Regions from separate parts of the Blautia sp. HCP3S3_D9 genome, predicted to be linked through region 2. Evidence: riboswitches for the same ligand, from Rfam matches in the RefSeq annotation. Region 2 holds a riboswitch; each other region holds the start of a gene.
The links. Region 2 has a riboswitch for thiamine pyrophosphate ahead of thiW (energy coupling factor transporter S component ThiW). Riboswitches for the same ligand answer to the same signal wherever they lie in the genome.
Positions count from the first base shown of each region.

Region 1: another riboswitch for thiamine pyrophosphate. It lies ahead of thiS (sulfur carrier protein ThiS); the one in region 2 lies ahead of thiW (energy coupling factor transporter S component ThiW).
Region 3: another riboswitch for thiamine pyrophosphate. It lies ahead of thiM (hydroxyethylthiazole kinase); the one in region 2 lies ahead of thiW (energy coupling factor transporter S component ThiW).

Region 1 is NZ_JBQHWS010000029.1:11,832-23,246, forward strand. Features, by position in the region: gene thiH (2-iminoacetate synthase ThiH) at 1-717, opposite strand, end outside; gene ACTNES_RS07845 (thiazole synthase) at 734-1,498, opposite strand; gene thiS (sulfur carrier protein ThiS) at 1,722-1,916, opposite strand; TPP riboswitch at 2,070-2,177, opposite strand; gene ACTNES_RS07855 (TetR/AcrR family transcriptional regulator) at 2,346-2,957, opposite strand; gene ACTNES_RS07860 (VOC family protein) at 3,028-3,390, opposite strand; gene ACTNES_RS07865 (NUDIX hydrolase) at 3,387-3,947, opposite strand; gene ACTNES_RS07870 (glycoside hydrolase family 13 protein) at 4,201-5,829, opposite strand; gene ACTNES_RS07875 (MerR family transcriptional regulator) at 6,038-6,883, opposite strand; gene ACTNES_RS07880 (response regulator) at 6,938-7,513, opposite strand; gene ACTNES_RS07885 (hypothetical protein) at 8,205-8,699, shown strand; gene ACTNES_RS07890 (carbon starvation CstA family protein) at 8,895-10,598, shown strand; gene ACTNES_RS07895 (ATP-binding protein) at 10,760-11,415, opposite strand, start outside.
Region 2 is NZ_JBQHWS010000125.1:970-9,716, forward strand. Features, by position in the region: gene pepT (peptidase T) at 1-733, opposite strand, end outside; gene ACTNES_RS17000 (chloride channel protein) at 952-2,286, shown strand; gene ACTNES_RS17005 (helix-turn-helix domain-containing protein) at 2,412-2,639, shown strand; gene ACTNES_RS17010 (MATE family efflux transporter) at 2,740-4,140, shown strand; gene thiM (hydroxyethylthiazole kinase) at 4,226-5,002, opposite strand; gene thiW (energy coupling factor transporter S component ThiW) at 4,932-5,519, opposite strand; TPP riboswitch at 5,636-5,739, opposite strand; gene ACTNES_RS17025 (DMT family transporter) at 5,954-6,829, shown strand; gene ACTNES_RS17030 (DUF1284 domain-containing protein) at 6,999-7,403, shown strand; gene ACTNES_RS17035 (threonine aldolase family protein) at 7,508-8,563, shown strand; partial or broken gene ACTNES_RS17040 (sensor histidine kinase) at 8,573-8,747, opposite strand, start outside.
Region 3 is NZ_JBQHWS010000095.1:1,739-13,153, forward strand. Features, by position in the region: gene ACTNES_RS15125 (sodium-dependent transporter) at 1-870, opposite strand, end outside; gene secA (preprotein translocase subunit SecA) at 1,160-3,733, opposite strand; partial or broken gene malQ (4-alpha-glucanotransferase) at 3,938-5,428, opposite strand; gene cytX (putative hydroxymethylpyrimidine transporter CytX) at 5,611-6,780, opposite strand; gene thiD (bifunctional hydroxymethylpyrimidine kinase/phosphomethylpyrimidine kinase) at 6,786-7,598, opposite strand; gene thiE (thiamine phosphate synthase) at 7,679-8,323, opposite strand; gene thiM (hydroxyethylthiazole kinase) at 8,310-9,131, opposite strand; TPP riboswitch at 9,244-9,354, opposite strand; gene ACTNES_RS15160 (DUF6783 domain-containing protein) at 9,452-9,643, opposite strand; partial or broken gene ACTNES_RS15165 (hypothetical protein) at 9,620-9,676, shown strand; gene hpf (ribosome hibernation-promoting factor, HPF/YfiA family) at 9,656-10,183, opposite strand; gene hisA (phosphoribosylformimino-5-aminoimidazole carboxamide ribotide isomerase) at 10,518-11,285, opposite strand.

The DNA.
Region 1 (11,415 bases), on a different contig from region 2:
CATAAGATGAAGAGTTTCATATTTGTCAGTATGATAAGTCTCCTGAAAAACTGTTACATAATCCACACCGCATTCATGGAGATATTGGTACTCATCCACATTTACCGGATAAATCTCGATACCGATATTTTTGAAATATTTTTTGGCAATTTTTACTGCTTCTCCGATGTATTTCACATCAGAATATGCTCGGCTTTCACCAGTCAATATCAGGATTTCTTCCATTCCTGTTCTGGCAATGACCTGCATTTCATGTTCAATTTCTTCAAATGTCAGCTTCTTCCGTCGGATGTTATTATAGCAGTTGAATCCGCAGTAGATGCAGTAATTCTGACAGTAATTTGCAATGTATAACGGCGTAAAAATATAAACGGTATTTCCAAAATGATTTCTGGTAATCTCTTCTGCTTTTCTTGCCATCTGCTCAAGATACGGTGCTGCTGCCGGAGATAAAAGTGCTTTAAAATCCTCGATGGAGCAGGATTCATGAGAAAGTGCACGTTCTACATCATTCGCTGTATATGCATCGTAATCGTACTCATCCATTGCCCGAAGTACTTTATCTTTGATATCTGATTCAATGACCTGCATCCCCTCCATATACTCCATATGGTTGGTACGAAAAGACGGGTCCTGTTCCAGACGGTGCTTTCTCTCCAGTGCTGCCGGTGGGAGTTTATCACTGTCTACAAAATATACCTGATTTTCCTCATTCATGATTTCAGCTTCCCCCTTAACGTAAAAATCCAGTCAGCGGGTCAGATGCACTTCCACCTCTGGCAAGTACTCTTCCCATTCCAGTAAGGTAAGCTTTTCGACCTGCTTCGATGGCCAGTTTAAATGCTGCTGCCATTTCCGGTACATCTCCAGCTGTGGCGATTGCTGTATTTGCCATGATTGCTGCTGCTCCCATTTCCATAGCTTCGCATGCCTGTGATGGTTTTCCGATTCCTGCGTCTACAATGATCGGCAGGTCAATCTCATCGATCAGTACCTGAATCATGGCTTTTGTTGCCAGTCCTTTATTGCTTCCGATCGGTGCAGCCAATGGCATAACCGCTGCTGCTCCGGCATTCTGAAGATCTCTTGCCACATTCAGATCCGGATTCATATATGGCAACACAACGAAGCCTTCCTTTGCCAGAATTTCTGTTGCTTTGACTGTCTCATAATTATCCGGAAAAAGATATTTTGCATCACGCATAATTTCTATTTTTACAAAATCTCCGCATCCCATGGCTCTGCTCAGCCTTGCGATTCTGACAGCTTCTTCGGCATTTCTCGCACCGGATGTATTTGGAAGAAGTGTGACTCCTTTCGGGATGAAATCCAGGATATTATCCTTTTCCTGAGTATTTGCACGTCGAAGTGCAAGGGTGATGATCTCTGCACCCCCCTGTTCAACTGCTGCCTTGATCAGATTCAGATTATATTTTCCTGACCCCAGAATAAATCGACTCTTAAATTCTTTTCCGCCTAATACAAATTTATCTTCCATTGTGTTCTCCTCTTTTTTAGTCATATTCCATAAGCATGACAACCATAAGTTGGAAACCATTCTTCCAAAACCTAAGTCCGCTGCTCTGATATTTTATAATTTTTCCTGTTTTTCTTTCGAAAATCTTGCAATACATAAACCAGATTTTCTTGTCAAGCGGATAAACCATCCGTTTCGCTACTTGCTCATAACCGAATAACTGCTTAGTTCAATTAAAATAATTTCAACCTCCTCCGACAAATCGCAGGACTTCGATCACATCTTCATCCTGAATTGTCACGCTTCCAAACTGCTCTTTCTGAATGATCTCTAAATTACGTTCTACCACCAGATGATCTGGATTAAATCCGTTTTCTATCAGATACTCCAGCAGATTTTTTCCGGCAATTTCTTTTGCCTCGCCGTTAATCTTTACCATGGATATACTCCTTTCTAACACCCTGAAAGTATACAAAAAGGCGCCGAACAACATACTTTTCCTGTTGTCCGGCGCCTGAAATGCTCTGTGAAAAGTGGTGCCCCCAGTTCACATAAAAAACAGAGAGCACGATACACAAGTCTATTCATTCACGACATGTATTTCCTATTTCCCTACGTTGGCATTATCCAAATCAGGTTCCAGGTCAAGACTAATCAAGTCTACTCTCAGCCCATCTATTTGAGCTCCCTATTTGCGAAGTATTATACAAAATTTTTAAATAATTTTCAAGCTTTTTTCAATATTTTTCTTTATTCCTTATTTTGGTTATCATATAAATCAATCCCCTTTTGTAAATCAATAAACTATATACTCAGTTGACCGAAGTCCTTGTTTTGTTTGTTGTTGCTTTGCTATGAAAACAAACTTTTAATTTCTGTCCTGTATGGCAACGTAGTTGTATATGCATTCGAATATCATATCTATATTTTTCTCAAAAACTTCTTCGATAAATGTATCTCTGTTCTGTGCCATGCTGTAAATAGTTTTGAAAAAAATCCTGATAAGTTCTGCATCAGGAGTGCTGCCCATAAATTTAGTGAAGTAACTGGTAAATGCTGCCTGCATCTGCTGACTGATCTGAGGCCGGAATTTCTCATATCGGCTGCCTGCTGATTTTTCCATCAGAATGATTGCTTCTGTGCGATGCTCAGACAGATATTCCATCATCTGCCGTTCGTTGTCATCTGCAGTATTCGGATCATCTTCTTCTCTTCGTGCAAATGTACTGCACATTTTTTCATAGTCTGTGATCACCGGGGCTAAAATTGCTGAGAGCAATGCTCCTTTGTTTTCAAATGAAAAGTAAAATGCACCGGTCGTGACCCCTGCGTTTTTACAGATATCCCGGAGATTGGCTTTGGCGTAGCCTTTTTTCAGGAATTCTTCTTTGCCGGATTTTATTAATTTTTGTTCAGTTTGTTTTCTGCGCTCATCTTCCATAACAGTTGTTATGTTAGCACATGCTAACCTTGTTGTCAATTATGCCTTCTGACATATAGAAATTTTTATTCTAATAGTGTTACTTACTATATAATCGATTCTAACTTTATCACATCGGCGTTCTTACTTCTATAAGATTTCCATCAGGATCATAGAATCGAATTGCTTTTTGTCCCCACTCATGGGTGAGAAGTTTGTTTACATATCTGGTTTCCGGATAGAATTTTTCCAGTTTTTCGGCAAATGCTTCTATGTTATGTTCCTCGAAGTATAGTTCGCAGGAATTATTTTCAGGGATCACGTCTTTTCCCAGGAATTTTTTCCAGATTGTTTCGTCCTGTAAGACCAGGCCCTCGGTGAGGATCATGTTGCCGTCATTATTAACAACTACGTCAAGATCGAACAGGTCATGATAAAATTTGCAGGATTTCTCAATGTCTTTTACGACGATCAGAACATTTTTTAATCTCATTCTTCGGTCGCTCCTCTCAGTTTTCTCATGATGACTTCCATTCCTCCTGTTGGGGCGCAGAATTTCGGATCGTGGTTTTTACAGCTTGCATATGTTTCTTCAAGGTCAAACCACTCTACTGTTTCCAGTTCTTCTTTCTGCAGGATGAGTTTTGTTTCGTCTACAGGCTGGCTGTAAATGTATACGAAAGCGATCTCATTATCGCGGAACATTTTCCCGTGAAATTCTTTTTCGTATGCTATGCGGAAGTTTCCGGCAAATTCCAGTTCCTGGGGCTGCGCCTGAATTCCCAGTTCTTCGTGCAGTTCGCGAAGTGCTGACTCCAGCGGCTCATCACCGGCCTGAATGTGGCCTGCTGATGAGGTGTCAAACATTCCCGGGAATGATTCTTTATTCATGGCGCGTTTCTGCATAAGTACCTGATATCTGTTATTTATTTTTCGCACGATCCAGATATGGGCAGTTCTGTGACGGATTCCTTTCGAATGGGCGATGGAACGCTCGATTGTTTCGCCAGTTGGGATTCCTTGTTCGTCTACGATGTCTATGTATTCCATGGTTATTCTCCTGATTTCCTTTTAATTTTATCTGGCAAATCTCTCTCCCCAATTTCTTTATTTACTTTTTTACTCTTTTCCAATCTTTCCTTTTCTTCCACAAATCAGGTTGCTGCATCTCTGCAAAGATCCAAAGCTTCTCCAAGCACGGCATGATCATACATCATAATCAAAATCTCCTATCGATTTTCATATACAATCTTTGAAAATAAGCCTGCCGTTGCTTTTCCGGCAGGCTCATTAAATCAAGTCCTTAGCATTCTATGTACATTCTTGCCTCGTAAGGTTTTAAGATGTTGGATTCTCTTTCTGCATAGTTGCTGATCAGAAGTTTCTTGTCTTTCATTTCTTTCAGCATGTCGCAGGTTTCTGTTTCGCCGTAGAAGTTGCAGAATACATAGAGTTTTGCATCTTCTGTGGTTCGTTTGTAGGCGAAGAGGTGTTCATTTTCTTCTAGGAGCATTTCGAAGTCTCCGTCTACGAATACCGGGTATTCTTTTCGGAATGCGATCAGGTTCTTGTAATAGGTGAAAATGGAATTCTCATCACTGGTCTGGGATTTGGCGTTGATGGTTTTGTAGTTTGGATTTACTTTGATCCATGGAGTGCCTGTTGTGAAGCCTGCATTTTCTGTGTCATCCCACTGCATTGGGGTTCTGGCATTGTCGCGGCCTTTTACATAGATGGATTCCATGATGTCTTCTTTTGCATATCCTTTTTCCAGACGTTCTTTGTATAAGTTCAGGGTTTCGATATCTTTGTAGTCTTCGATGTCAAATTTTACATTTGTCATTCCGAGTTCTTCGCCCTGGTAAACGTATGGGGTTCCCTGTAAACCGTGGAGAAGTGTTGCAAGCATTTTGGCAGACTCTACACGGTATTCTTTGTCATTGCCCCAGCGGGAGACGATTCTTGGGAGATCGTGGTTGTTCCAGAAGAGGCTGTTCCATCCGCATTTGTAGAGTTCTTTCTGCCATTTTTTGATGATCTGTTTGAACTTCATGAATGGGAATGGTGCAAGGTCCCATTTTTCTTTTCCCTCCTGCTGGTCGAGGAGAATGTGTTCGAACTGGAATACCATGGAGAATTCACTGCCGTCCGGATTGCTGTAGAGTTTGGCAAGTTCGGTAGTTGCTCCCCATGTTTCGCCTACTGTGATCAGGTCACCTTTCTGGAATGTGGCTTTGCTCATTTCACGGATATAGTCGTGGAGCATCGGGCCGTTGGCTGTGATTTTCTGATCCGGTTCTTTTGCGATCTGGTCGATTACGTCCAGACGGAATCCACCTACGCCTTTTTCCATCCATCCGTAGATCATGTCAAATAGTTCCTGTCTGACTTTCGGGTTATCCCAGTTCAGGTCTGGCTGTTTCACTGAGAACTGGTGGAAGTAATATTGTCCAAGTTCAGGAACCCATTCCCATGCAGAGCCTCCGAAAGATGCTTTCATATCATTCGGCAGAACTCCCTCTACGCCGTCTCGCCATACATAGTAGTCGTGGTATGGATTGTCTTTGCTCTTCTTTGCTTCTATGAACCATTTGTGTTCATCGGAAGAATGATTCAGGACAAGGTCCATGATCATGTAGATGCCTCGTTTCTTTCCCTCTTCGATAAGACGCTGCATGTCATCGAGGCATCCAAACATTGGATCAATGTCTGTGTAGTCTGAAATATCGTAGCCGTTGTCATCCTGCGGGGATTTGAAGACCGGTGATAACCAGACTGCGCCGATTCCCAGGTCTTTCAGATAGTCCAGGCGGCTGATGATACCGTTGATATCTCCGATTCCGTCACCGTTGCTGTCCTGGAAGCTCTTTGGGTAAATCTGGTATACTACGATCTTCTTCCACCATTTGTCTGCTGTGTTATTCTGTCCCATAAGTTAATGACCTCCGTTCGTATAATTGATGTCTTTATTATACAAAGATTTGAAGCTGTGGTACAGAATAAAATATACAGAATCATATAAAATTTTTCTACAATCAAAGCAAATGCCTTACTTAGTTTAAGTTAAACGTATATTCGCATTCATTCGAGTTTATCCTAAGCACTCGCAATTTACAATCTTTTCTTTTTACAAGTTATGATCATAAAGCTTGGATTGGTTCCTCATATTTAACAGGAATATGGATTTCTGTGACAAATTTGTCGGGATCATCGGTGATTCCATTGTCAATCATTGTAATCTCGCGGGATGCGCCGGTAATCTGCATCTTGCGTTCACTGATATAGCCTGTCAGTTTTCTGTAATACGCATCTGCTTCGTTGTGGCTGCCGCGAAAGCAGATTGAGACGCAGAGTTCTTCGGGATGTTGTTCTATTTCGCCGTAATAGGTGTCTTCTTCATCCAGGATAAGAAATACCAGGTCGTATTGGTCGAAGTGATCGGACTGGAGGTTTTCTTTTGAAATGCCGACGCCGACTTTTCCCAGAAATACGAGAGACTGGGGCTGGTTTTCTTCAAGGCGGCGGATAGCATATTCCATATCCAGATAGGATTTCGGACGCAGGGAATCTTTGAGCCATACGATCCGATATGGCGGGATTTTTTTCAGATGGATCACGTTTAGTTCTGCGTTTCGGGCATCGCGGAGGTGCTGGAGACGGTGGTCGATTTTTCGTTCGATGGTTTCGAGTTCCTGTAATTTGGCAGCTACCATTTCTTTTTGTCTGAGAAGTTTTTCTTCTATGATATCAATGTCACGGTTTTTCAGAAATTCGCCTATCTCGTTTAGTGGCATATCCAGAACCCGGAGATAACGGATTGTGTTCAGGACCTCAAATTGGCGGATGCTATAGTAGCGGTAGCCGGTTTCACTGTCTGTGTATTCCGGTTTCAGGAGACCGGCTTTTTCGTAGTGGCGCAGGCTTCCTACGCTGATGTGGAACATCTTTGCTACATCACTGATCTGAAATAGTTTATTGTCTTCCATATTATATCCGTGTCTCCTTTGCAAATTATATTAGGCAGCTGTTAAAAGTGTTGATTATTTCAGGATTTTGTCATCTGGCAAATATTTTCTGATCACTGAGCATAATTGTTCTGTGTCGATTGGTTTGACGATGTAATCGTCCATTCCGGCGGCCAGAAGTTCTTCCCGAACTCCGGTGATTGCATCTGCTGTGATGGCTATGATCGGGGTATGGCAGTTGATACAGGATTCTGTTTCACGGATTTTCCTTGTTGCTTCTTTTCCGTTCATTACCGGCATATGGCTGTCCATGAAAATCAAATCATAAGGGACTGTTGAGGCCATCTGTACTGCTTTTTCGCCGTTTTCTGCTTCATCTATAGTGAATACAAATGGTTCAAGAATTGCTTTGAGTACTTCGCGGTTGATCTCGTTGTCATCGGTTATTAGGATTCTGACATTCTTTGTTGCAAAAAAACCGTCATTTTTTGTTGATGTAAAATGTGGCGATCTGGTTGCGTTGGCAGCAGATTTCTCTGTATTGAGCTGTTCTGCTCTTAAGATCATTTCTTTTACTGCAGGGTCAGGAGTGTTATCAATCACATCCTGTTTGGACGGGAAAGTTTTTCTGTATGCGGCTACTGCCTGCATATAGTCGGCGGTTACACTATCCTCGTGAGTATGCTCTGTTACATTTCCATTCTCGTCGACATGAGTGTGGGTATGAGAATCTGCCGGTACTAATACTTTCGGGATTCCGTTTTATCAAAACCGATAATTGCCCGATGATGATGCTCCATAATTGTTGTTTCCTGATGTCCCTCTGAGTTATGGTGTTCGTGTCTGATATCGTCTGCCATTTGCGCTTCTCCTTTTTGTTTATTCCTATCAATATAGTATGAAATGAATTATAGCGGTTCTGAGAAAATATGTCAATATGTGACGAATTTATTAAAAATCTTTTTTGTGACATTAAAATATGTCAAGCGAATATTCGCAATTGAAACAACGGACTTATCTAATTCGGTTAAAATATTTGAGCTATCACCAATAATTTTATTATACTCAGATATTATCGAAATTTGAAATTCATTGTGCAAATAAATCCCTGTTTTTTATTGATTTCATCTATAAGTAATTCTTGTGTTCATCAATAATTAAAAATAAAGGCTTTTTTATCTTGATAACTTTTTCTCATTTCTTGTATTTTTCACTTTAATGTGCTATCATTTTAAATCAGCAGACTTATAAAAATTCCAAGCCATTTACAGGTGAATAAGTCAGGCGGATATTTATAATCTGCCTTGCTGTTTAAGCAGACTATGAATGAGGAGATTGTTTTATGACCAGAGAGGAATTACTTGAAAAGACACTGCGTTCTTATGCAGCTTATTATGATGTGAACCGTGACTGCCCGGAAGAGCCGTTCGTGGCAGAGGCTGTTTTTCACTCTCATAATGATGCCTATTTTCTGGTAAAGAGTGCCCGGATTGGGGAGGCAGAATCTAATGAATATGTATTTTTCGCTTCTGTAGATAATCTGGACCGTGCACTTCTGGAACAGTTAGACGCTGTTGCCTGGGAAAGAGGTATTTCCCACGTGCATCCGCACTCTAATCACCGGAATACCGATATTTCGCTGATCATTCTCGCTTCTTCCGTAGCTGAAGCTGCCGCAAAGGCCGTGCCGAAACTGAAGCATTATAAAAGTTACCGCATGAGTCTCCACGGTTTCAGTCATTACCGCCTGCTTGTCGTTGATCTCTCCAATGGAAATCAGCTCTGCAATGCACAGGGACGTTCCATGAAGAAACTCTTTGGCAAAATAATGGGATAAATTTCGTATAGGTCTATTTTATGTTACTATTCACATGCCACTATCCCGCGAGGTGTTTTGGCATAAATATGCCAAAATCCCGAGACATACAGCGCGAATTTATGCGATTAGCATAAATTCTGTGCATCGCGAAGCGTGTTACTGAGAACGGAGTGAACAGTAACTATTTTTCACAGGGAAAAGGAGAAAAATAATATGACAGCTATATTGATTATTGTAGCAGCGATCATTCTGCTCCTGATCGGTTATGTAGGCTACGGCTCATGGCTTGCAAAACAATGGGGCATTGATCCGAAAAAGTCAACACCGGCTGTAGAAATGGAAGATGGTGTTGATTATGTTGCAGCAAAACCGGCAGTCCTTATGGGACATCATTTCTCATCCATCGCAGGTGCCGGCCCGATCAACGGACCGATCCAGGCGGCAGTATTTGGATGGGTTCCGGTATTTCTGTGGTGTATCATCGGAGGTATCTTCTTCGGTGGACTTCAGGACTTCGGTTCTTTATTTGCATCTATCCGTCATAAAGGTAAATCTGTCGGTGAGATCATCCGTGATTCTATGGGACGCAGAGCTCAGAGACTCTTTACTATCTTTGCACTTCTGGTTCTCATTCTGGTAATTGCTTCTTTCGTTAACGTTGTTGCAGGTACTTTTATGAGTGAGAGCGGATTTGGAGTAACTGCTTCTCCATCCGGAAATCAGACAACTGCTATGATTTCTTTATTATTTATTGTACTGGCAGTTATCTACGGATACATAACAAATCGTCTTGGTGCTGGTACACTTCCGGCAACAATTGGCGGTATTATCGGTATCGTTGCCATCGTTATCGTTGGTTTGAACTTTGGTTTTGTTATGACTCGTACAGAGTGGATCGTGTTTATAGGTGTGTATATCGCAGTTGCTTCTCTGGTTCCTGTATGGATTCTGCTACAGCCGCGTGATTACCTTTCCAGTTTCCTGCTTTACGGTATGATGATCCTTGCACTTCTTGGTATTTTTGTATGCGGATTTACAGGACGTGCAACCTTTAATATTCCGGCATTTACAGGATGGAATACTTCTATCGGAACTCTGTTCCCGGCGCTGTTTATCACTGTTGCCTGCGGTGCATGTTCAGGATTCCATAGTCTGATCGCTACAGGTACTTCTTCCAAACAGCTGGATAATGAAAAGAATGCAAAACCGATTGCTTACGGTTCTATGTTAATTGAGTCTGCACTTGGTATTGTTGCTCTGATTGCTGTTGGTATGGTATTTGATAAGTATACAGGAGGAGCTTTCGGTGGTCCTCCGGCAGCATTTGCAGCTGGTATTGCAACGATGTTCTCTGATGAGGGTTCTTCTGCTTACAATACAATTTATGCACTTTTAACTCTGGCTGTATCCGTATTTGCACTGACTTCTCTGGATACAGGAACACGTCTGGGACGTTTTCTGTTCTCAGAACTTTTCCTGAAAGAGGATGAGAAATCATGGAAAGATGCTGACGGAGTTCGTAAGTTCCTGGCTCATCCGTTGGTAGGTACTACTTTCCTTGTTGTTGTCGGATGTATCCTTGGTGGTCTGTCATTAAGCCAGATCTGGGGACTGTTCGGTGCTGCCAATCAGCTTCTGGCAGGTATCGCTCTTATGGCTGTATGTGCATGGCTCGGACAGGCTGGTAAAAACAATAAGATGTTCTATGTGCCGATGGTATTTATGCTTGCTGCAACACTCTGCAGTCTGCTGATCACTGTAAAGAATAAGATCGTGATGATCAGTGCAGGACAGGCTCTGTGGGGCGACTGGTTCCAGCTGATCTTTGCGGCAGCTATGGCTATTCTGGCACTCTTCCTTGTGGCTGAGGGTGTGCAGACATTTAAGAAACAGAAACAGGCGAAAGCGGCTGCATAAGATAATCAGAAAGACCAGTATATTCAGAATTTATTTTTCTTCTGGATGTACTGGTCTTTTTATTTTTTAGTCAAAATGCAGCCACTGTTTTTTATTCATCTCAAAGCAATTGCTTTATTTGAACCGACTAATCAGACTTGATTCAGATAGAATGTTACCTATCATTTCTTTACAATCCATCTTCCACTCCTATTGGAGTCCTGCCTTTCAACTAATCCCTCCTCACGCAAATCCTTTATAATCTTCTGAATCTGCTTTCTCGATAAGTCAAATTCCTCCATAAGTTTTACCTGAGTTATCTCTGGATTTTCTTCCAATCGCCGCAATATATCCAGCTTCCTTTCGGCTCCTTTTTTCGGCTCCTTTTCGGCTCCCTTCTGATTATTCTTTGATTCTTTCTCTTTCAAAAATGCTTCATGCACAAATAATCTTGAAATAAAATAGCTATGATCCTCATCCGTTTCAAACTCTGGTTTTGGAGAACCATTCTCTTCAAAAGCTCTCAGAATTTTGCCAAATCCAGTATTTCTACCCTCTGTCAAATGTAATTCCTTAAGGAAATCCCCAATACGCCGATTTCTATACCTACGATTAGAAACCTTATATCGTTTTAATCCTTCTTGCGTCACTGATCGATCCGGTCCCGGAAAACTTATAATTTCAATCATATCCTTTTCGACTCTTACCTCGATTGGCTCTCTGATATCATAACCTCGATGATAAACAGCATTGGCAAGAGCCTCTTCTAAAGCTGCATAAGGATAATTATATACCCAATCCGCTTCTGCTTTATCTGCACTCTTTACAATTTTCTTCG
Region 2 (8,747 bases):
GCATGGAGTTAAATTCCATGGCAACAAGTGCTGCGTTTACCATTGTATTCTTGGAAGAACCCGGGTGTACGTTTACACCGGTAAATTCTACTACTGCACGGCCTGCATTAAAGTTCTCATACTGGATTTCACCTTCTGTATCGCCGTCAAGAGTATAGGCATAGTCTGCATTGAATTTCTTTACATCAAAATAATCAGTGCCTCCTCCGATTTCTTCATCCGGAGTAAAAGCAACAGAGATTGGGCCGTGGGCAATTGTTCCGTTATTTAAGTGCTCGATCATTGTCATGATCTCTGCAACACCTGCCTTGTCATCTGCACCAAGGATTGTGGTTCCATCGGATGTGATGAGGGTTCTGCCTTTTAATGAAGACAGGTGCGGGAACATTTTCGGAGAAAGTACTCTTCCACTGGTTCCAAGTGTAAGTTCTCCGCCGTCATAATTCGGAGTGACAACCGGAGTAACCGGATGATCGCAGAAGTCAGATACTGTGTCCATGTGAGCGATAAAACCCAGTTTTTTGCGGGATTCGTATCCCTCAGTTGCCGGAATATGTCCGTAGACATAGCAATGGTCATCTACGCTGGCATCTTCCACACCCAGGTCCTTTAATTCCTGCACCAACTGTCTGGCGAGGTTAAACTGGTACTGTGTGGATGGAGAAGTTCCAGTTTCTTCACTGCTTGGTGTGAAAACTTTTACATAAGATAATAAGCGTTCGTATGCTTTCATGATAAACCTCCTGGTATCGGGCTGAGCCAGATTTTTTTAACTCAGCATTGTATGTTAAGTATAACACGTTATAGGAATTACGTAAAAATATTTCTTGTATTTTGGTTTTACTCTGTATCTAATTTCTCTTTTTTATCTTTCTGGAAGATATGGAAAATGTATGCTAGAATAAAAATAGTAGTTCATATTAAAAATATTCAGGAAAGGTAACGGGGGAAATGGAGAAAGAGGAAAAGCGTGCAGTTCAGGAGAATGGCACGGAGGAACGAAGCACGGAAGAGAAAAGTCCGCTGAAAGGGAAATTGCAATATTATAGCGGAGAGATTCAGCGGGATGTGACGAATCTTGTGAAGTGGCTGATGCTGGCGGTGCTTGTGGGATGTATTGTGGGAGCAGCGAGTACGCTGTTTTCTTTTGCACTGAAAGGTGTGACGAATTACAGGAAAGAGAATGGATGGATGTTTTATCTGTTGCCTGTAATGGGTCTGATCATTGTGTTTCTGTATGAGAAATTTGGCAAGGAAGATGGAGGTACGAATCAGGTGCTTTCTACGGTGAGATCGCAGGATGATGTACCGATTCTGTCTGCACCGCTGATCTTTATTTCTACGGCGCTGACACATCTGGCAGGCGGTTCTGCAGGACGTGAGGGTGCGGCGATTCAGCTTGGCGGAAGTATTACGAATCAGCTTGGACGGTGGATCCATCTGGATGAGGAGGACCGCCATGTGATCGTTATGTGTGGTATGAGTGCGGCATTCTCTGCGCTGTTTGGAACTCCGATGGCAGCGGCTGTGTTTGCATTGGAAGTTGTGAGCGTTGGTGTTATGTATTATACGGCGCTGATGCCGTGTATGATCGCATCATTGATCGCATCTGGATTTGCGGCTGGTATGGGAGTTACGCCAGAGGCTTTTCATGTGGTGGATATTCCGGAACTGACCATTGAAACGGGACTGAAGATGGGAGTTGTTGCTGTTGGATGTGCTGTGATCAGTATTGTGTTCTGCATGGTGCTGAATGGAGTGGCAGGAGCGTATGGAAGATATTTTAAGAATCCGTATGTTCGTGTGGTTGTGGGAGCATGTCTGGTGATTGGAATTACGCTGCTGTTGGGAACTACAGATTATATGGGGGCCGGTGCGGAACTGATTGAGAAAGCAGTAGAAACAGGACAGGTAAGACCACTGGATTTCTTTTGGAAACTGGTGCTGACAGCATTGACCATGCGCGCCGGATTCCGCGGCGGTGAGATTGTGCCATCGTTTTGTATTGGTGCGACATTTGGATGTGTGATGGGAAACTGGCTTGGACTTTCCCCGTCTATCTGTGCAGCATGCGGAATGGCAGCTGTATTCTGTGGCGTGACAAATTGCCCGATTACATCAATTCTCATTGCATTTGAGATGTTTGGATTTAAGGGAGTTTCCTTTTATCTGATCGCAGTTTCTATCAGTTATGCGGCTTCCGGATATTATGGACTGTATAAGGACCAGACGATTGTTTATTCTAAGTATAAGGCAAAGTATGTGAATAAACCTACGCGGTTTTAACCGAAACTGCAGAGCAGTTGTTCGGTGTAGAGATATAAATAGAAAATAAGGACAGTTTTTCAGTCTAATAAGAATCTGAAAAACTGTCCTTATTTTTGTTATTCTAAAGCCATGAAAAGCGACAGTTGAGGCAGACAGATTTGTCTATTGAAGAAATTTCTCTGGGTGTCGGTTATGAAAACCAGAGTTATTTTTTCCGGCAGTTTAAGAAGCGATATGGAATGATTCCAAGGAGATACCGGATAGAAAAAGGACAAAAAGTATGTAAACTTTTGAAAAATTCAGAAAGAGTCGGTATGCTTTTTACGTTGCAGGGAAAGAGAATAAATGTTAAAGTAAATGATACGGTATAGTGGGGCAGGGAAATAATAGAGATTATCCTGAAAAGTGTTTTATTACAAAATAGCAGTGACAGAAATTATATCGAATATGTAGAGAGAGGATGGAGTTTACTTGGAAAAAGATAATCAAAGTACGCAGGAGATAAATTCGCAGGCACAGAATCCGCTTGGTATAGCACCGGTAGGTGGATTGATCGCGAAGTTTGCGATTCCTGCGATCATCAGTATGCTGGTCAGTGCGATGTACAATATCGTGGATCAGATTTTTATTGGACAGGGTGTGGGGATGCTGGGAAATGCAGCTACAAATGTGGCGTTTCCTGTTACAACGGTCGCAACTGCGCTGGCATTGCTTTTGGGAATTGGCGGTGCATCAAATTATAATCTGGAAATGGGGGCAGGACAGGAGAAGAAAGCCAGCGGGATTGCAGGTACTGCGTTGTCGTCACTGGCAATCAGTGGTCTGATACTCGCTGTGATTGTACTGATGTTCCTGAAACCACTTCTGACATTGTTCGGGGCAACTGCAGATGTTATGCCTTATGCTGTTGATTATACAGGTATTACTGCATTTGGACTTCCATTTTATATTTTGTCTGTCGGCGGGAATCATGTGGTCAGAGCAGACAGAAGTCCGACTTATTCTATGGTCTGCATTATGATAGGTGCGATTATTAATACTATTCTGGATCCGCTGTTTATTTTTGGATTTGGATGGGGGATTAAAGGTGCTGCATGGGCAACAGTGATCGGACAGGTTGCTTCCGGAGTTCTGGTAATTGTGTATTTTTGTAAGTTCCGAAAAATGTATCTGTCCGGTGAGATGCTGAAACCGAAACTGTCATATCTGGGGGCAATTATTTCTCTGGGACTTGCTTCCTGTATTAATCAGATTGCAATGGCAATCGTGCAGATCGTATTGAATAATATTCTGCGTTATTACGGAGCAAATTCCGTATATGGAAGTGATATTCCCATTGCCTGTGTAGGTGTTATCTCCAAAGTCAATATGGTGTTTATGGCAATCTGTATTGGTATTTCTCAGGGCAGTCAGCCAATCTGGGGATTTAACTACGGAGCAAAGAAATATGACAGAGTAAGACAGGCATACCGTTATTCTGTAACTGCCTGTACAGTAATTGCAACGATATTCTTTTTCTGTTTCCAGATATTTCCACACCAGATCGTGGGTATCTTCGGAACAGGAAGTAATCTGTATTTCCAGTTTGCAGAACACTATCTGAAAATATTTATGTTTATGACTTTTGCAAATGGGATCCAGCCGGTGTCTTCCGGTTTCTTTACCTCTATCGGTATGGCGAAGCTGGGTATTGTAATGTCTCTGACACGACAGGTGATTTTTCTTCTGCCATTGATTATTATCTTCCCATTGTTTATGGGAATTGATGGAGTGATGTATGCAGGACCGATTGCAGATGCGGCGGCATTTGTGTTGGCAATTGTGTTTGCGAGACGAGAACTGGGAAAGATGCGCAGTGCGGAAATAGTATAAAAAGTTCCCGCAGATGATATGGAAGAAATTTATCCATATTGTCTGACGGGAACTTTTTTGTAAAAAATTATTGATAAACTGTAGATTATAAAAGATTGTAAAATTGATCGAACAGCTCTGTCTGGAAGCTTCCGGGGCCGGAGCTGTTTTTCTCTGCTCTTTCTCCTGCTGTGCCAAATTCTCTGGCTGCTGAGACGGCAGCTGTAAATGGGTCTGTAACTGCCAGATAGGTGGCACAGATCATTCCAAGCATACATCCGGTTCCTGTAATCTGTGACATGGCAGGAGTGCCGTTTGTAATAAATTCACACTTATTGGCAGAGACGATCATATCTTCCTTGCCTGTGATAAGAAGTGTGGTATTCCACCGGGAAGCTTTTTCCTGGAAAAGTTCTTTCAGATGGGAACGATTGGCATCTGTAAGTACATCCTGTACGCCTGCGTCAATTCCGATTGCATGTGAGGTCTGTCCGGACATGGCAAGAAGTTCAGACATATTTCCTTTAAGGAGTTCGGGCATGTGGATGTTCATAAGATTTTGCGCGAATTCGTAACGCAGATTGCTGCAGGCGGTTCCTACCAGATCAAGCATAACAGGGATATGGAGACTGGCAGCAGTTTTCAGAGATTCCGGCATGGATTTCATACGCGCATCGGTGATATTTCCAAGATTCAGTGCCAGTGCATGAGAGCTTCTGGTGATTTCAGCTACTTCTGCCGGATGTTCTGCCATGATCGGGCGGCCTCCGGCCGCCAGAATAATATTCGCACAGTCATGAATAGAAATCGGATTAGTGATGCAATGAATCAGCGGCTGTGCTGCTCTGGTTAATTGTCTGGGATTTGTCTGATTTACGATCATATACTTTTGCTCCAAGGCTTTGTTGAAATTTGGCAAGCATTCCTGCGTGACTTAATGCTTTCAGGAAGAAATAGGCAATGGTGCCGCCCATGCAGGTTGCTGCCAGAAACATTGGTGTATAGAAAAATGCGTTCAGTCCGCTTCTGCCCATAAGAAATGCCATTACAGGATAGGAAACCAGAGAGCCGATGATACCGGTTCCGAAGATTTCACCGATCACTGCGCAGATAATCTTTCCATGAGAAGCGCGGTAGAAAACGCCTGATAAAAATGCGCCGAATACGGCACCTGTCAGTGCAAGTGGCGGGATACCCATAAACATCATGCGGATGATTCCGATGAGAGTGGCACAAAGAAGTGAATACCACGGTCCCAGAAGTACGGAACAGACGATGTTTATCAGGTGTGCAGTAGGGCACATACCCTCGATTCTCAGAATAGGTGAGATGACAACGCCGATGGCAACCATCATGGCGAGCATGACCATTCTGAGTGTTTTTGATCTGTCTGTGTTCATAATAATGAACCTCCTTGAAATGAAGATTTGGTCTGCCGAAGCAGACATTATCAGTTGTGCAGGAAACAGATAAAATCCTGCAAAAAAAAATCTGCCGGAATAACACACTGGCAGATTTTAATATACAAATACAGTCCCTACGCTGGCATTATCCATATCAGGTGCGGTCGAAGATCAATCTTCCTCTCAGCCTGTCTCACAGGCTCCCGTTGTTATCATCTATATGCAGATTTTTCTTGTGTTAGAGTAACACAAGCATCTGGAAAAGTCAATGGGATGTAAAATCAGGTCAGCAACCCCTTTTAGAGTGTTGCTGGAATAAAAAATCTATTTGTACTAAAACGATTGTCCGTGCTATGATTAACAGGTAGATGACAGACAGCATATTATGAAAAAGAAGCTGTCTGCATGGACAGAAAGGCAGGTTAAATCTGATGAAACAGGAAAATTACATAAAGGGTATGATAATGATCATCCTGTCGGCGTTTTTCTTTGCTTGTATGAATGTGAGTGTGCGTCTGGCAGGTGATCTGCCGTCTGTGGAGAAGAGTTTCTTCCGGAATCTGGTGGCGGCGGTGTTTGCAGCGATAATTCTCCGTAAGAATCGTACAGTGCCGAAGGTGGATAAGAAATACTGGGGACCGCTGATCCTGCGTTGTGTGTGCGGGACACTGGGGATTCTGTGTAACTTTTATGCCATTGACCATCTGTTGGTGGCAGATGCATCGATCCTGAATAAGTTATCTCCGTTTTTTGCGATTATTTTTTCATTCCTTTTGTTAAAGGAAAAGATCAGACCGGCACAGGCAGCGTGTGTTGCGCTGGCGTTTATCGGATGTTTATTTGTAGTGAAACCGGGATTTCAGAATGCGGCACTTGTTCCGGCACTGATCGGAGTCTGCGGTGGACTGGGAGCAGGAATTGCGTATACGATGGTGCGTGTACTGGGAACTCACGGAGTGAAGGGACCAGTTATCGTGTTTTATTTTTCATTTTTCTCCTGCTTGTCGGTTGTACCCTGGATGTTGTTCCATTTCACACCCATGAGTATGAAGCAGCTTGTGACATTGCTGATGGCAGGATTATTCGCAGCGGGCGGACAGTTTACGATTACGGCTGCATACACCTATGCACCTGCAGGGAAGATTTCCATCTTTGATTACTCGCAGATTATTTTTGCTACGATGCTGGGATTTATCTTGTTTGGAGAGATTCCGGATACGTACAGCTTTACAGGATATGTGCTGATTATTCTGGCATCATTGGGTACCTTTCTTTATAATATGAGGGTAGCTAAGGCTGGTAAATGAAGAAAAAGTAAAAAAGGATTTTCTGATTTTATCCAGTAAGTCTGATGAAATCCGATCAGTATATAGAATTATTGGATTGTAAACTATAAAATAAAAAAAGTTGTCAATAAAAACGCTTTGTGTTAAAGTATCCAATATGTTAAAAAATTAAGGAGAAGGGTGCACAAAGATGTCTTTTATAAAAAATATTCCACTACGCCCTCACCATGGAATGTGCCTTGCATATTTCAAGGGTGAGGGATACAGTAATGGGTTTTCCGCACATATGCAGGAAATGCTGGATATTTTCCAGAAGGGAGCAAAGATACAGCTTCATGCAGATACAGACGAGATCTGTTCTGCCTGTCCGAATAATGAAAAAGGATGCTGTTCTTCCTTTTCACTTGTAGAAGCATATGACAATGCAGTGCTGGAACTATGCGGCCTGGAGAATGGACAGATTATGGAATTTGATGATTTTACAGATGTTGTTCAAAAGAAAATCCTGGCATCAGGAAAGAGGAAAGAAATCTGTGGGAATTGTCAGTGGAACTCCATCTGTGAAAGTCAGAAGAGCAGATGGGAGAAATGCTAAGAAAAATAGAGTAACAGAATGAATAGCGTTCCGGTACAGAACAGAAGCTATGAATAAAAAAGTCAAATGCGCAAATAGTGCAGTGAAAGGACATAACGATAAAAATGGAAAATACAGAATCACGTTTATATTTCGCCAGTGACTACATGGAGGGTGCACATCCTGCGATCATGAAAAAGCTGATGGAGACGAACCTGGAGAAAACAGTGGGCTATGGTCAGGATCCATACACAGAAGATGCGAAAGAAAAGATCAGAAAAGCCTGCAATGCACCGGAGGCAGATGTATTTCTGCTGGTTGGTGGAACACAGACCAATGCCACAGTAATCGATGCACTTTTGAAATCCTATCAGGGAGTTGTGGCTGCGGATACAGGTCATATTGCAACCCATGAATCTGGCGCTATTGAATTTGGTGGACATAAGGTTCTGACAGTACCGCAGAAAGATGGAAAAATCTCTGCACAGCAGATTGAGAAGCTGGTGAAGGATTTCTATGATGATGCCAATTATGAGCATATGGTAATGCCCGGGATGGTATATATTTCCCAGCCAACAGAATATGGTACCCTGTATTCCAGAGAAGAATTAGCAGCTCTCAGCAAAGTCTGCCGGGAAAATCATCTTCCCCTTTATGTGGATGGCGCCCGCCTTGCCTATGCACTGGCAAGCCCGGAGAATGATGTGACTCTCACTGATCTGGCAGAACTTAGCGATGTATTTTACATTGGAGGAACCAAATGCGGAGCATTGTTTGGAGAAGCAGTGGTTATACCGCAGAAAGAACGGATTCCTCATTTCTTTACGATCATCAAGCAGCATGGAGCATTGCTTGCCAAGGGACGGATTGCAGGAATCCAGTTTGGTGAGCTGTTTACGGACGGGCTGTACCTGCGGATCGGCAAACCTGCAATGGAAGCTGCAGAGCAGATCAAGGATGCACTGAAGAAGTATGGATATCAGCTTTCTCTGGATACTCCCACCAATCAGATCTTCTGTATTGTGTCCAATGAGGTAATGAAAAAAATAGCCCAGGATGTGGAGTTCGGATTCTGGGAGAAGTATGATGAGACACACTCTGTGATCCGCTTTGCCACAAGCTGGGCTACTACTATGGAAGATACACAGAAACTGATTCAGATTCTGGAAAAAAATAAATAAGAGAAAAAATTAATAGTCAGTTGATTTAGGCAGTATCAGGGCAATGGTACTGCCTTTTTCGCTGCTCTGGGTTACTTTTACCTGGCCGTTGTGCTGTCTGGCAATCTCGCTTACAAGAGCAAGCCCCAGACCTGCACCGCCCATGGCGCGGCTGCGGGATTTGTCCACACGGTAGAAGGGATCA
Region 3 (11,415 bases), on a different contig from region 2:
AATAAGACTCGGGCCTGCATCTGGCTGGATTCCGTAGGAGAAACATGCCGGGATAATGATAAATCCGGCTGTCAGAGCTACAAATGTATCCAGTACAGTGATACTTACTGCCTCACCTGTCAGGCTTCTGGATTTGTCTAGATAACTTCCGAAGATCAGCATCGCACCGATACCAATGGATAATGTAAAGAATGACTGGCTTAATGCAGCAAATACAACATTTCCAATGCCTGCATCTTTAATCTTCTGAAAATCAGGAACCAGATAGAAACGGATTCCCTCTCCTGCTCCATCCATCATAACAGAGTGAACTGCCAGGATTACCATAATGATCAGCAGTGCGCTCATCATTACTTTGGAAATCTTTTCGATACCATTCTGCAGACCCATGAAGCAGACTGCAAAACCGATGATACAGATAATTACCATCCAAAGCATCATTGTTGGCGCATTTCCAAGCATATCAGAAAAGGACTGTGTTACCATCTCCGGAGTTGCCCCAACGAAATCTCCGCGCAGACTCTTTACACAATAATAAAGCATCCATCCACCTACTGTTGTGTAGAACATCATTAACATGTAACATCCAATGATACCAATGGATTTCAGCGGCTTCCAGCAGGTTCCTGCAGGTGCCAGTTTGTCGAAGCATTTCGCAACGCTTGTGTGGCTTCCACGTCCCACTGCGAATTCAGATACCAGAACCGGAATACCAAGGATTACGAGGAAACATAAGTAGATCAGGATAAAAGCTGCACCTCCATATGCCCCGCAGATATACGGGAACTTCCATACGTTTCCAATACCGATGGCACATCCTGCTGATACCAGGATGAAACCAAGCCGTGAGCTAAACGACTCTCTTTTCATACTTTTTTCCCCCTTTTAGGTTTTATAATTGTCATCGTTCATAAAGTGATCCCACCTTCTATATTGTACAGCCCACTTTCTGCCCGGCAACGTACTTCATAAGGCATAAAATTCCACTGAAGCCTTACATCATTTAAAGCAGAGTTACTGCATCAGACTAATATGTCAATTCAACGCATTAACGTATTTCCGTGCACGATAAAAGGGCTTCTTAGTTGAGCCCTTTTATCTTATCAGCAGTTCTGTTCTGCTTTCACTATTCTCTTTTCAAAAATCATCCAAAACAATCTCAGGCTTTGTTCTTACGTCCGCAGCACTGTTTGTATTTCTTACCACTTCCGCATGGACACGGATCGTTCGGATATACTTTGATTTCTTTTCTCTGAACTGGTTTCTTAACGGAACTGTCATCCTTGTTGGTTCCGGTAACTTTGGCAACCTGCTCACGTTCAATCTTCTGCTCTACATGTACATGGTACAGCATACGAAGTGTATCTTCCTGGATAGATGTGATCATGCTGTTGAACATATCAAATGCACTCATCTTGTACTCAACAACCGGGTCTCTCTGTCCGTATGCAGCAAGTCCGATACCCTGACGGAGGATTTCCATATCATCAATGTGATCCATCCACTTGCTGTCGATGCATTTCAAAAGTACAACACGCTCTAATTCACGAAGCTGTTCCGGTTCAGGGAACTCTGCCTCTTTTGCTTCATAGAGTTTCACTGCTTCTTCTTTTAGTTCATGCTTGATCTCATCGCGTTTCTTACCTTTTACACTCTCAAGTGTAAGTGGCTTAACCGGAATGATCGGAAGAAGGACACCGTTAAATTCATTCAGATCCCACTCTTCAGAATCTACATCATCTGAGAAGCACATATCTACATAAGTATCTACAGTATCCTGAATCATCTTGTAGATTGCTTCACGCATGTTCTCACCATCGAGAACCTGACGACGCTCTTTATAGATGATCTCACGCTGTTCATTGTTAACCTGGTCATAGTCAAGAAGATTCTTACGAATACCGAAGTTGTTGAACTCGATCTTCTCCTGTGCTTTCTCGATCGCATTGGAAAGCATCTTATGTTCGATTTGCTCATTCTCAGCAACACCAAGAGATGTGAAGATCTTCATCAGTCTCTCAGAACCGAACAGACGCATCAGGTCATCCTCAAGGGAAATGTAGAAACGGGATTCACCCGGGTCTCCCTGACGACCGGAACGTCCACGGAGCTGATTATCGATACGTCTGGATTCGTGACGCTCTGTACCAATGATCATCAGACCACCGGCCTCTCTGGACACATCATCCAGCTTGATATCAGTACCACGACCTGCCATGTTAGTAGCGATCGTAACTGCACCTGCACGACCTGCCTGTGCTACAATCTCAGCTTCAAGTTCATGGAACTTAGCATTCAATACATTATGTTTGATTCCCTGCTTCTTCAGCATACGGCTGATAAGTTCAGAAGTTTCAATTGTAATTGTACCAACCAGTACTGGCTGCTGTTTTGCATGAGCTTCCACTACAGCATTAACAACTGCGTTGAATTTCTCTTTCTTTGTCATATAAACAGCATCTTCATGGTCAACACGGATTACCGGTTTGTTAGTCGGAATCTCAACAACGTCCATTGCATAGATATCACGGAACTCTTTCTCCTCTGTGATAGCTGTACCGGTCATACCGCCCTTCTTGTCATATTTATTAAAGAAGTTCTGGAATGTGATTGTTGCCAGAGTCTTGCTCTCACGTTTGATCTTAACATGCTCTTTTGCTTCGATTGCCTGATGAAGACCGTCTGAATAACGCCGTCCCGGCATAATACGTCCGGTAAACTCATCAACGATAAGGATCTCATCATCCTTAACTACGTAATCCTGATCCTTGTGCATCAGGTTATGGGCACGAAGTGCAAGAGTAATATTGTGCTGGATCTCCAGGTTTTCCGGATCTGCCAGGTTCTCGATATGGAAGAATTTCTCTACCTTATGAACACCCTGCTCAGTAAGGTTTACGATCTTATCTTTCTCATTTACAACGAAATCACCTGTCTCGATAACTTCCTCACCCATGATGGCTGCCATTTTGGTCATCTCATGGCTGGCTTCACCACGCTCTAACTGCTGAGCAAGGATATCGCAGGCTTCATATAATTTGGTAGACTTTCCACTCTGTCCGGAAATGATCAGAGGTGTACGCGCCTCATCGATCAGAATGGAGTCGACCTCATCAATGATACAGTAGTGCAAATCTCTCTGTACCAGCTGTTCTTTATAGATAACCATGTTGTCACGCAGATAATCGAAACCAAGTTCGTTATTGGTAACATAAGTAATATCACAGTTATATGCAGCACGACGTTCGTCCTGCTTCATGTCATTTAAAACAACACCAACTGTCAGACCAAGGAATTCGTGGATCTGTCCCATTTCCTCGGAATCTCGTTTAGCCAGGTAATCGTTGACTGTAACGATGTGAACACCTTTACCCTCCAGAGCATTTAAGTATGCCGGAAGTGTAGCAACAAGTGTTTTACCTTCACCTGTTCTCATCTCTGCGATACGGCCCTGGTGAAGAATGATACCACCGATGAGCTGTACACGGAAATGTTCCATTCCAAGAACACGCTTGCCGGCTTCACGTACAACCGCAAATGCCTCAGGAAGCAGATCATCCAGTGTCTCTCCCTCTTCAAGACGTTTCTTAAATTCTCTTGTTTTTCCTCTAAGTTCCTCGTCACTTAATTTCTGCATGTCCGGGCGCAGGCTTTCGATTTTCTCAACCAGAGGCATGATACGCTTAACCTCTCGCTGGCTGCGGCTCCCGAATATTTTTGAAAACACATTCATATTAGGTTTAACTCCTGTTATCTCTTTATATTATCTGTTACCAGTATAAACATTTTCTTTATACACAATGTTACTGTTCACTTTGTTCTCAGTAACTGCACAATACTTATCTATTCTAACACTTTCCTATATGGAAAACAATGAATTTTTCTTGAACAAAGAAAGAAATTTGTTGGCATTTATAAACTTTTTGTATAGTTTTTATTATACACGCTTTGTCTCAATGATCAGTTTTCCAAATTTATGCAGTTCTTTTTCTGCCTGTGTGAAATTCGGTAAGTGCCACTCCCAGTTCGGAGATCCGATGGTTCCCGGTGTATTGATATGGCCTTCTTTTCCAAGTCCAAGAATATCTGCAAGCGGGATAATTGCATATTCTGCCTGATTCTGCAGGGTATACTTCAGGAATCTTTCTTTCATGGATCCATAAGATGCGCCTGCTTTCTTCAGCATACGGCGGACTTTTCTTCTGGCTGCAGTACTCATGCCATTGTACCACTGCATAATGGTGTCATTGTCGTGAGTTCCTGTATAAAAGATCATATTTTCCACATCATGGAAGGTATCACGGGCATATTTCCCACTTGTATCCACAGAGAAGATAAGGATTTTCATACCTTTCAGATGGTAATGATCTTTCAGTACCAGAACTTCCGGACGAAGCAGTCCCAGATCCTCTGCCACCAGATTCAGTCCCGGAATCTCTTTCTTTAATGTGTCAATTACTTCATATCCCGGCGCTTCGATCCATTCGCCGTCAATGGCTGTCGGGCATGTTGCAGGAATTTTCCAGTATGTATCAAATGCCCGAAAATGATCGATTCGGATGATGTCAAACAACTTATTGCTGTAACCAATTCTGTTTACCCAGAACTGATAATTCTGTTCTTTCATATGATCCCAGTCATAAATCGGATTTCCCCATCTCTGTCCTGTTGCGCTGAAATAATCCGGCGGTACTCCTGCGATGAAGATCGGACGTCCATCTGTATCCAATAAGAAATTATCTTTTCCGCCCCATACATCTACAGAATCCTGACCTACATAGAACGGAACATCTCCCATGATCTCAATTCCTGCTTCATTTGCAGCTTTCTTCACATTCATCCACTGTGTATAGAAAATATACTGAAGGAACATCTGATACTGTGCTTCTGCCTCTGTCTCTGCCAGTAATTCATGCCTGTTCTCCGGCCAGTTTCTGTCTTCTTCTGCCCAGTCATTCCAACAGTCTCCATTGTTTGCTTTCTTCAGAGCACGGAATACTCCGTATTCATACACCCAGTCCTGTGAAACAAATTCCTTATATGCAGGCTCTTCCTGTCCGTTCTTCTCCTGAAATGCTGCAAATGCTTCTCTCAGATACGGTTCTCTGTACTGGCGGACAGCATCATAATCAACCCTCTTTGCATTCTGTAAAAATGCTTCCGGTGCTTCTTTCAAAAGCCCATCCTCTGCAAGCTTATCCAGGCTGATATATAATTCATCTCCTGCGCAGGAGGAATATGGCTGGTATGGTGAATTTCCATATCCTACCGGGTTCAGCGGAAGGATCTGCCATATTTTGACATGGTTCTTCTTTAATAATTCTATAAAGTGAAATGCTGACTCTCCAAGTTCTCCGGCACCTACTCTGGACGGAAGTGCGGAAACTGGCATTAATACTCCGGCTTTTCTCATAGCATTCTGTTCCTTCTTTCTTCAAGACTTTCGTAACTGTTCAGTAGACTGCTGAACAGTTACAGATTTTCTAATATTCTACCATATTTCAGGTAGTACGTCAAAATTCAAGCAGGAAAAAGCAATATAAAACAGCCAGATGTGAAACACTACTGTTTTTCATGTTTCACATCTGGCTGAAATTTTGTTTCTATATATTACTTCTTCTCCGGCACTATTTTCGCTGCGATCAGACAAAGAATAACCGTGATCACCATATCCGGCAGTGTATTTCCTACCGGCATATCAATATTCATAAGAATACGATACACCACAAATCCGATCACCCAGATGATCATATTCGGAATATGTACTGCCCGGCTGCTTTTATCCAAGTCCAGAATAAAGAAATCTGCAATCTGAATAGCGATCATTGGTGCAAATACAGAACCAATCAGATACAGAAAATCTGTAATATTATCCATCGGATATACGATTGCTGCAATGGTTCCAATAACGGTTACTACAATCGCCACATGTTTTCCATTCCATTTACTTACGATGGTCTCACTGGAAATACCTGCAGAATAAGCATCCAGAAATGTAGTTGTCACTGTTGAGAACACAATGATCAAAAGTCCTGCAATTCCCAGGCCTGCTTTTAACATAATCTGCGCAATATCATACTCTCCGGTAATAATCGCAGCGCCCATTCCAATCACATACATCCAGCAGCTCACAAGCCCGTATGTCACTGCACTGACTGCTGTTGCTTTCACAGGCTTTTCCGCTTCTCTTGTGTAGTCACTGATCAGCGGAAGCCAGGATAACGGCATGGCAACGCCAAGTTCTACTGCTGCTCCGAATGTCATACTGTCATCAGCAGCTACACCTGCACCGCCTCCGGTAAAAATCACCTTACAGAGGATCAATGTCAGGATAAACAAAGCTGCCATGGCAACCGTATTGATCTTTCCAAGATTTGTAATTCCAATGACGATCCAGAGGATGATCAGTGCTCCGATGACCAGACACCAGATCCAGCGTCCTGTATTTACCACCCCGTCTGCTGCCAGTGCACCGTCATAAATCATAATGGCAGTCCAGCCAACAAGCTGAAGCACATTCAAAACAGCAAACAGAATACTTCCTTTCTGTCCAAAGCTCATTTTTACAGTTTCCATGGCGCTCTTTCTGACTTTACCGCCGATCACACCTGCCAGAAACAGCATCAGGCAGCCGATGATATGTCCCACAATAATTGCTGCCAGACCTTTTCCCATGCCAAGCGGTGCCAGGTAAGTTCCTGTCAGGATTTCTGCTATAGAAACTCCCGCTCCAAACCAGATCAGTCCGTTTTCAAATAAGCCGGTTCTTTTCGTTTCCATGAGACTTATACCTCCCCGGCTTCTTTCTTATATTCTCCTGTGATCGCAAATCCATGATCCATCGGGCCGCTGCCTTTTCCCAGATCCAGCATTGCTGCCAGCGCACCTGAAATGTAGTCTTTCGCACGTTCTACAGCTCTATCCATATCAAATCCTTTCGCAAGATTAGATGCAATAGCGCTGGAAAGAGTACAGCCAGTTCCATGGGTATTTGGATTATCAATGCGTTTTCCCTCAAACCAGCGATAGGAACCATTTCTGTAGAGGAGATCATTGGCATCATTTAACTTATGTCCTCCTTTACAGAGAACTGCGCAATGGTATCTGTCACTGATTTTCTTTGCTGCCTCTATCATATCCTCTGCTGTATGGATTTCCATTTCTGCCAGAACCTCTGCCTCCGGAATATTCGGAGTCAACACACTTGCAATAGGAAGTAACCGCTGTTTTAAAGTCCCGATAGCTTCATCACTGATCAGCTTTGCTCCGCTTGTTGCCACCATAACCGGGTCAACTACAATATTCTTTGCTTTATATTCCTCCAGTTTATCTGCAATCTTCTCGATCAAAACACCAGAAGATACCATTCCGATCTTTACTGCGTCCGGATAAATATCTGTAAAAATATTGTCCAGTTCCTCTCCCAGAAACTCCGATGTCACTTCCATGATCGCCGTCACCCCTGTGGTATTCTGTGCTGTCAGTGCCGTAATCGCACTCATGGCATAAACGCCGTTTGCAAGCATTGTCTTAATATCTGCCTGGATCCCTGCTCCACCGCTGGAATCACTTCCTGCAATCGTTACTGCTGTTTTCATTTTCTGTTTACTCCTCTTTTCATCTCTCTACAAATAGCATTACTGTTTTCATCCCATCCACTGTACGTAGAAAATTTATGCTAACATGCTTCCACCATTTTCGCGGTAGCTTCTTTCAGCTCTTCTGCTGCTTTTTTTATGTCCGGCTTCGCAAAAATAGCACAGATAACTGCAATTCCACAAAGTCCACATCCTGCCAATTCCTGTACGTTATCTTTTGAAATACCACCGATCGCAATGACCGGAATATCCACTGCTTCACAGATAGCTTTCACTGTTTCGTGATCTACTTCCACTGCATCATCCTTGGAACTGGTTGGAAATACTGCACCTACCCCCAGATAATCTGCACCGCGTTCCTGAGCGAGAAGTGCCTGTTCTACAGTCTGGGCAGATACTCCGACAATCTTATCTTTTCCAAGTTTTGCACGGACATCTCCGGCTTCCATATCACTCTGTCCTACATGAACACCGTCTGCACCAACTTCCAGTGCAAGTTCCACATCATCATCCAGCACAAACGGAACCTGATATTTCGCACAAAGTTCTTTCAGTTCCTTTGCCTCTTTAAGAAAAGTCTCATGATCCAGATGTTTCTCACGAAGCTGTACAAATGTTGCTCCACCCTCCAGTGCTTTCTCAACCTGACTGTAAAGAGTTTCACCATTTAACCAACTTCTGTCTGTCACTGCATAAAGCAGTAAATCTTTCTTATCGCACTTCATATTTCGCACCCTCATCTAACTGTTCTTTTGTCATATTATAAATTGCATCAATGATCCTGTTTCTGTAAGTAGAATTGCCGTCACCTTTCTGCATATAACTCCATCCGATTTCTCCTGCAAGTCCCATTGCGCCGACTGCTGCAGCTGCTGCTTCTAACTTCTGTTCTGGGTTTGCGACAAGATATGCTGTCATAAGACCGGATAACTGGCATCCTGTTCCTGTGATCCTTCCCATTTCCGGACGGCCATTACGGATCACATAGCATTTCTCTCCGTCACTGACAAGGTCGATCGCTCCTGTTATGGCAACAATGCTTCCTGATTTCTCTGCAAATTTCTTTGCAAATGCAACTGCTTCATCCAGATTCTCTTCTGACACTGCGTCAGCTACATCTGCATCAACGCCCTTGGTTGTACCACTTCCTGCTGCCAGTGTCTTAACTTCTGAAATATTTCCACGGATCACATTAAGCTTTAACTCCTGCATCAGCTTCACTGCTGTATTTGTTCGAAGAGAACTTGCTCCGGCACCAACTGGATCCAGCAGAACTACATGTCCCAATTCATTAGCCTTATGCCCTGCTTTCAGCATTCCTTCGATTGTTCTCACATTCAGAGTTCCGATATTGATATTCAGCCCTCCGCAGATTGCTGTAATTTCCTCTACATCCTGCGGCTCATCTGACATGATCGGGCTTGCCCCGCTCGCAAGGATTACATTTGCCACATCATTTACTGTGACATAATTAGTGATATTGTGGACAAGAGGTTCTCTTTCTCTGACATTCTGTAAACATGTACCCAGCATAATTCTTATCTCCTTTTCGTCGTTTTTAATGACACCTGAAAGACTTCGGAAAAACGGCATAAAAAAACAAATATACCTGTTTGATATATCTGCTCAAATTCACGTTTGTATTTATACTTACGTATCCATTCCCTACGTTGGCATTATCCAAATCAGGTTTGCAGGTCTGGGCATTCATCCCACTCTCAGCCTGCTTGATACGCAAGCTCCCTGTTGTTCATTATTTTGTTGTTCATTACTCTTTTCTTCTTTATTATACATAATATTCAGATTTTGGCAAGTTTTTTATAACGTAAAAAGAATTTTAATCTGCTCTCAATTTATTTTTTGACATAAAAAAACTTCCGTGCAGAAGTTTTTTTATTCCGCACGGAAGTTCTTTTGTTGTTGTTATGAAAACTTTTCTTATGGCCTTTTATGTTCTGATAAGGTTTAGAGCGTGTTCTAGAGCGTATTTGAAAAATCATTCCCACAATCTGCACACCCCACTTTACGGTGTATTTTGTCCGAATTCGGTTGTCGTATTAGAATTCTGGTTCAATTAAACCGTAAGTATTACCTTTACGTTTGTAGACTACGTTTACCTGCTCGGTCTCTGCATTATAGAATACAAAGAAGTTATGTCCAAGAAGTTCCATCTGTACGCATGCATCTTCCGGATACATTGGTTTAATCCCGAATTTCTTGGTACGGATGATCTTAACATCTTCATCTTCATCATAATCTTTATCCAGATATGCTTTCTGGAAGTTTGCAGCTGCCTGCTGTTTGTCTACAATTTTATTTTTGTACTTGCGAAGCTGACGTTCAATGACTTCTTCAACCAGATCGATTGATACATACATGTCATTGCTTACCTGTTCGGAACGGATAATGTTTCCTTTTACAGGGATTGTTACTTCGATTTTCTGTCTTTCTTTTTCAACACTTAAAGTTACTACAACTTCGGTGTCAGGAGTGAAATACCTTTCCAGTTTACTGAGCTTGTCCTGGACCGCTGTCTTAAGACCTTCTGTAACTGTAATATTCTTTCCGCTGATGATAAATTTCATGCTTCCATCCCCTTTGCTGTTTGATGAATCTATTATAACACACCTTTTTGAATTTTAACACTATTTTATTAAAATTTCACATTTTTTCTGTTTACTTCAGGAATAGAAGAGGAATTCTTGTCCTATTATGTCGAAATTTGGCAACTATTCAGTAGTCTATTATCCTGTATCTCATTGCCAGATGCATTTTTTACGTTCACCGCGCGGGATATTATCAGTGAACAGTAAAATTTTTATCACTGATTCAGACATTAAGCCTCTACTCATAATCAAAGTAATGAACTTCGAGTCAAACGGATATTCTCAATTGAAGCATAGGAGTTACTTGATTCGATTAAAGTTTAATTAGCTCAGCAAAAGGAATACTGCCTCCAAAGAGATCCAGTGCACTTCCCACTGTAACATCCAGTCTGTTTTTTCCATAAGTACGCAGATCTTCGATATCAGCCATAGAGCCAACACCACCCGCATAGGTGACTGGATTTCCCTTATATTCCCCAAGCAGAGCTGCCAGTTCAGTCTCTACACCATGTGCTTTGCCTTCCACATCAACTGCATGTACCAGAAACTCATCACAGTAGCTTCCCAGCTCTTCCATTACTTCCAGAGTCACTGTAACATCCGTAAATTTCTGCCAGCGATCTGTCACGATATAATATTTTCCGTCTTTCTTACGGCAACTCAGGTCAAGGACCAGATTCTCCTTTCCTGCCGCTTCTTTCATCTTATTCAGATTCTCCCAGGAAATCTTTCCATCTTTAAACACATAGGATGTGACGATCACATGGCTTGCCCCTGCATCCAGATATTCTCCGGCATTCTGCGGATTCACACCGCCACCGATCTGCAACCCCTTAGGGTAAGCGCCCAGTGCAAGGAGTGCCTGTGCTTTCGTTGCTTCATAATAAGGAGAATCCAGACTGTTCAGCAGGATTACATGACCGCCTTTTATACCAGCTTTCTTATACAGTTCTGCATAAAATGCTGCATCCTGCTCAGACACAAAATTCTCTTTTGCCTGGTCCTGTACATCTGTAAGGCTTCCTCCAACAATCTGTTTCACTTTTCCATTATGTATATCAATGCATGGCCTGAATTTCATTATAAATAACCTCCATATAGCGATTCCTTTTAGACTTTACTTTGATAATACCATAAATCGTTGCAAATATCCTGCCTTTTTTCTCAAATATAGAGACTGCTGCACCTGTTATCGTCTATCTGCAAGCAGT